DNA from 2 places in the Ferdinandcohnia sp. SAFN-114 genome. Region 2 is predicted to be linked to the other one. Evidence: riboswitches for the same ligand, from Rfam matches in the RefSeq annotation. Region 2 holds a riboswitch; the other holds the start of a gene.
What was found. A riboswitch is a leader RNA that binds a small molecule or an ion and turns the genes downstream of it on or off. The one in region 2 is predicted to bind S-adenosylmethionine.

Region 1: it holds a riboswitch for S-adenosylmethionine, as region 2 does, so the genes downstream of both, ACR65M_RS26365 (aliphatic sulfonate ABC transporter substrate-binding protein) here and ACR65M_RS07090 (Fur-regulated basic protein FbpA) in region 2, are expected to answer to the same signal.

What each region holds. Positions count from the first base shown of each region.
Region 1 is NZ_JBPFDQ010000159.1:625-3,780, forward strand. It holds gene ACR65M_RS26360 (ABC transporter permease) at 1-392, opposite strand, end outside; gene ACR65M_RS26365 (aliphatic sulfonate ABC transporter substrate-binding protein) at 443-1,438, opposite strand; SAM riboswitch class I at 1,556-1,665, opposite strand; gene ACR65M_RS26370 (Crp/Fnr family transcriptional regulator) at 2,016-2,519, shown strand; gene ACR65M_RS26375 (hypothetical protein) at 2,567-2,725, opposite strand; gene ACR65M_RS26380 (aldo/keto reductase) at 2,833-3,156, shown strand, end outside.
Region 2 is NZ_JBPFDQ010000015.1:55,992-59,147, reverse strand. It holds gene ACR65M_RS07100 (Rrf2 family transcriptional regulator) at 1-300, opposite strand, end outside; gene ACR65M_RS07095 (NAD(P)-dependent oxidoreductase) at 442-1,077, shown strand; SAM riboswitch class I at 1,489-1,592, shown strand; gene ACR65M_RS07090 (Fur-regulated basic protein FbpA) at 1,676-1,873, shown strand; gene ACR65M_RS07085 (SDR family oxidoreductase) at 1,969-2,727, opposite strand; gene ACR65M_RS07080 (TetR/AcrR family transcriptional regulator) at 2,916-3,156, shown strand, end outside.

The DNA.
Region 1 (3,156 bases), on a different contig from region 2:
ACCCAAGCAAGGGACGGAATCGAACGGAAAGCCTGAATCATCGGGTCTAGTAACTGTTCAGCAATTCTAAAATAGCCGACCAATGAACCAAATATAACAGCAGCAACTACCCCAATGAGAAACCCAAAAAAGATGCGATATAACGTAATCCCAATATGGCTCCACAGACTTCCATCTCCAGCAAATTCAATTATTTTCGCAAGGATAACCGTTGGTGCCGGCATAAGATGACCTTCAAGGACACCAATGTGGCTTAAATATTGCCAAACCACGATTAAAATAGCCGGGATGATACTCCCAAGTAGAACTACTTTTAGACTTCCTGATAATACAAACTCACGCTTCGATTTCACCTTAATTTGTCTAGTCAACGCTCCGCCTTTTGTGCTCATTTTACCGTCTCCTATCACGAGGAAGTGCCGTTTTTAAAGAGGCACAATCCCTATTGTTTAATTACGTTTTCCGCAAACGTAGGATTAATCAATTCCTGAACTAGTTGATCCAATTTAACATCTTTTCCGATGATTTCCTGCGCTTGAAGCACCTTACCTGCTTCGGTTAATGCCTCAATTTGTATTTCACCAGGAACAGGATTAGAAAAATCATTTCGTTCATTTAATTGTTTATTAGCAACTTCAATATCAATATTTGCGGACTTTGCCAAAATTTCCGCTGTTTCCTCTGGATTTTCTAAAACCCATTTACGAGCCTTTTCGTAGACCTCAATGACTTTTTCTACGTACTTGGGATATTTCTCCGCAAACTCAGAACGCACATTTAAGGTTCCATACGTATTAAAATCTGCATTGCGGTAAAAAAGGTTCGCATCCGTTTCTAATTCAACTCTTGCCATATGAGGATCTAACCCCGACCATGCATCCACTTGACCAGAAGATAACGCGGCCGCTCCATCTCCATGCTGGAGGTTAACGATTTCAACATCTGATGGACTTAACCCTTCCTCATTAAGGGCGCGTAATAGGAAAATATATGGATCTGTCCCGATAGTTGCAGCAACCTTTTTCCCTTTTAAATCGCTTATACTTTGAATCTTTGAATCTTTATTTGCGACCAACGCAGTCCACTCTGGCTTTGAGTAAATATACACCGATTCAATTGGAGCTCCCTTTGCTTTTGCCATTAGAGCAGCTGCCCCTGCAGATGAACTGAAATCCGCACTTCCACTATTTAAAAATTCCAATGCTTTATTACTTCCTTGACTTAGAACAAATTCAACCTTAATTCCCTCTTCTTTGAATGCTTCTTCAGCCCACCCAAACTCTTTTAACACAAGACTCGTAGGCGAATAAAAAGCATAATCTAATGTGATTTTTTTAGGTTTTTCACTTCCTTGGCTCGCTTTACTTGTGCTATTCGAACAACCTGCAATTCCAATCAACAGTAATACAGCAATAAAAATAACGCTTATTTTCTTCATGTCTGTACCTCCAGTATTTTTATAGGAAAACTAGGAATAGTACTAATACAACTTCTAACTTGCATATCCTAACGATGAAAAAAGCCCCCTTCTAGTAAGAAGAGGGCTTTTTTCCTCCTCTTATCTTTCAGGTAATTTTACCTGATGGAATTAGCACCTTTTCAAGAATAATCTTGAAGGTTGCCGGGTTTCGTAGGGCCATGTCCCTCCACCGCTCTGGATAAGAGTCCTTTATTAAATTAATACGTTCTAGTTTTACTTTATAAATGGATTATAGAGTGTAAAATACCCAAAGTCAAACACTTTTTGAAAAATTTTCCCTTATTAAAATTTTCGGTGATTATAATCATTCCCTATACAAAACGTTAAATTTGAGACTATAAATACAATCAAAAAACATTTGTGTCATATTTGTGAAGCCCATTGCTTTAATTGAAAATCCATTGTATATTAAGAGTGTAGAAAGTTAGTGAAAAACTTCACAAACTAACTACCCAAGCTGGCAGCTAAAACGATCATATTTTTTTATAACAACTTGTGAATAGTTTCACAATATTAAATAAAAGGGGAGATTAAGATGAGAACATTCTTAAAAGGACCTAAAATGGCAGTTATTTGGACAGTATTACGTGTATGGTTAGGTATTCAATGGCTAGAAGCTGGTTTTCATAAATTGACTGGAGGATTTGACGCAGGCGGATTCCTCCAAGGAGCACTTGCAAAGGCTGGTGGCGAACACCCAGCAGTAGCAGGTTGGTATGCAACATTCCTAGAAGGCTTTGCCGTTCCAAACGTTGATATAATTAACGTACTCATTCCATGGGGAGAAGTTCTAGTTGGACTTGGATTAATCTTAGGTGCTGCAACAATCCCAGCATTAATTGCAGGGGCATTCATGAACCTAAACTTCTTACTTGCTGGAACAGTTAGCACAAACCCAGTACTTTACACATTAGCAGTTATTCTCTTATTTGCAGGCGCTGCAACATACTACTACGGTGTAGATAGATTTGCAGTACCATTCTTAACAAAACGAATTCATACGAAAAAAGATACTAAAACAGCAACAACCACTGCATAACTAAAAAAAGGAGTTCTACCCGATTTTGGGAGAACTCCTTTTATATTCTACTCATCATCAATCTCGCCGTCACCGATTTCATCTTCCTCTTCAATTTCTTCAATTTCCTCGCCTTCCTCAGGTCTTTCGTCATCCCCACAACCCGCTAAGAAAAACATCGGAAATGCTAATAATAACAGCATGAATAAGCGTTTTATTTGGTTCATTACTTAACCTCCTTTTATCTATACTTTCCAATCAATAGCGAAATATGTAAACTAGAAATGGGTAACAGTAATAATATTCCTATATTAAAACTTGGAGGTTTAACACAATGCGAAAAATAAAACTCGGCACTAGTTCACTAGAGGTTCCTGTTATAGCAGTAGGGTGTATGAGAATCAACTCATTAGAAAAGCCTGAGGCGGAAGCGTTTGTACAAACGGCATTAGAAAACGGAGCAAACTTTTTTGACCATGCCGATATTTACGGAAGTGGCACTTGTGAAGAAATCTTTGCAGATGCAATACATATGAACGATGACGTGAGGGAGAAAATCATTCTTCAATCCAAATGTGGCATTCGAAAAGGAATGTTTGACTTTTCAAAAGAACATATACTTAATTCCGTAGATGGAATCTTAAAACGTCTTAAAACG
Region 2 (3,156 bases):
GCATTCCGGATTAGGATTGTCATGGACGCTAAACAGCTCTCCTTCTCTTACTACATCAACTGCCTTATAGACATCTAGCATTGTAATCTCTGTTGATTTTCTTGCGAGTTTTGCACCTGCAACTCCCGGGTGTACTTCAATTAAGTTTGCTTTTTTAAGCATTCCCATAATTTTTCTAATAACTACTGGATTTGTATTTACACTTGATGCTAAAAATCCTGATGAACATTCCCCCTCTTTCGATAACTTTATGAGGGAAAGTATATGAATTCCAACAGAAAATCTACTACTGATGGACATCGCTGTCACCTTTCTTTCATTCCTAATCGTACGTTTATTATACCTAAAAGTTGAATGTATTGACATTAACTATACATGTAACTATAATCATTACATGTAATCAATATAATTACAAGCTAAACCACATAGGAGGTAACTATAATGAAAATTGGAATTATTGGTGCAAATGGTAAAGCAGGAAGCCTAATTTTAAAAGAAGCAGTTAAAAGAGGACATGAAGTTAAAGCAATCGTTAGGGATGCATCTAAAATACAGAACAATCAAGTATCTGTTTTAGAAAAAAATATTTTTGAATTAATAAAAGCTGATGTTGAGGATCTCGATGTAGTAGTTAATGCTTTTGGTGCGCCACTTGGAGAAGAACAAGCCCACGTAGATGCCGGCCATGCATTAATTGAGGCTGTTAAAGGAACAGATACAAGAATCATAGTTGTTGGTGGTGCAGGAAGTCTTTATGTTGATGAGGCAAAAACCCTTCAACTCATCGACACACCAGAGTTTCCAGACTTTGTAAAACCAACAGCCAATGGTCAAGCACGAAATCTTCAAGAACTTAAAGAAACAGCAGATATCACTTGGACATTTATCAGTCCATCTGCAGTATTTGATTCAGAGGGAAAAAGAACTGGTACTTATCAAACTGGTAAAGACAATTTACTCGTTAACTCAAAAGGCGAAAGCTACATTAGCTACGCTGACTTTGCCATCGCAGTAATTGACGAAATCGAAAACCCCAAACACCTTAACCAAAGATTTACAGTCGTCGGCGAAGCTTAATGGGACACAGGGACAGGTTCCTTGTCCCAGAACAGGACAATGCGGTACCTCCTGTTAATTATCCCCACAGTCATACGGAAGTCTATTTCATCCTATGCCTTTTATTCTATTATTTTAAGAGGCAAACATATGAAAAACAAAGTATTTCCTGCAGAAATCGAAGTCATTTCTACAGAGGACCCTTTTGGTTTCATCTTAAAATCAAATTTGGAATTGAGAGACAGGTTGATTAACCCCTTGGGTTATGAATCTTGTCTCTTTTTTATGCCCCCTTTTCGCGTCCTTATTTTTTACGAAATCATTACATTTTGCAAAATTTCATAAATACAAGTAGACACATCGGAATAATATGGTTAAACTATAAATAACATCCATTACGTCTAGGGTGTTTCATTTGTACAAACTTATAAAAACTTATCAAGAGAGGTGGAGGGGCTGGCCCTGTGAAACCTCAGCAACAGATTCGTTGAATACTGTGCTAAATCCTGCAAGCTAACAAGCTTGAAAGATAAGTGAGGTTACCCTAATCATAAAAAAGCCTCTTCTTATCTTGTTATTGGGTCTTTTGAAAGCCAATTACGAAAGGAGAGAGATGATTATGGCTATATTAAAAGAAACTGTTGAGAAACGTAAAAATGAGATCATTCGGAAACTAATTGCGTGTAACATGTATAAAAAAGATGGAAAACATCTATTTGAATTATCCCTGCCCGAATTAGAACATGAGTACTTTAAAATTCAATCTAAAGGACATCCACATACTGGTTACGGATCAATACGTTGGAAAAACTTTTAAAAGTCTTTCCTTGAAGGAACAAAACTTGTTTCAAATTAGAATAAAATATGCCAAAAAGCTTGGATCACCATATGTGACCCAAGCTTTTTCATTTCCTAATATGCTGTCCAACCCGCATCCCCGGTGATGACTGTTCCGTTGACAAAACTTGCGTCATCTGATGCAAGGAATAGTGCAATACTTGCGATTTCTTCCGGTTTACCTGTACGTGGATTGATAGCCAATCCTGGCATAATACGGCCCATTCCAAAATCACTTCTGCCAGTCATCGAAGCACTGATATTAGTTTCAACACCGCCTGGTGCAATCGCGTTACAACGAATCCCACTTTGAGCATACATGAAACCGGTGTTTTTCGTGAATCCAACTACCGCATGTTTAGAGGCGGTATAAGCAGCACCAGCTCTTGCCCCTTGAAGTCCGCCTGCAGATGCTACGTTGATAATAACCCCAGCCTTTTTCTCTAAAAAGATTGGCAGTACTTTACGGGTTGCGCGCATTACACTCGTTGTATTTACCGCAAAAATTCTTTCCCATTTCTCGTCTTCAATTTCTCCAGCTGGTTCAAAGTTGTCCATAATTCCTGCATTATTTACTAAAATATCTACTGTTCCATACTTCGTTACAGCAGAATTAATTAAGTGTTGAATATCTTCTTCTTTTGCAACATTGGTCATAACAGCGATAGCTTCTCCGCCATTTATCTTGATTTCATCAACAGTTGCATTAGCAGCTTCAATATTAATATCTGAAACGACTACTTTTGCACCTTCATTTGCGTACAGAATTGCAATTGATTTTCCCATACCAGAAGCGGCACCTGTAACAACTGCTACTTTTTTCTCTAGCCTCATGTTCATTCCTCCAATTATGATAGAATGCATTTTAATAAACAGTTGTACGTTAATCAACAACTATCTATAGTATAATAAGAAGAATAATACGCTTACAATCAGCAAAACCATGATTAAGTGTTTACTAATAAACAAATATATATGAATTTGTCTAGTATTTTTGTTTTATCAAACATGGGAGGATGTTTATGTCTAGTAATAATGACTATCTTGACCGCCGAATTGTAAAGTCAAAGCGAGCAATGAAAGATGCATTACTATCCTTAATGAATGAAAAAGACTTAAAGAAGATTTCGATATCAGATATTGTACGGGTTGCGGACCTAAATCGTGGTACATTTTATAAGCATTTTCAATATAAAGAAGATATTCTACATGAGATTATGGATGAAGTCATCACTGACTTGATTGAATCTTATCGGGAACCCT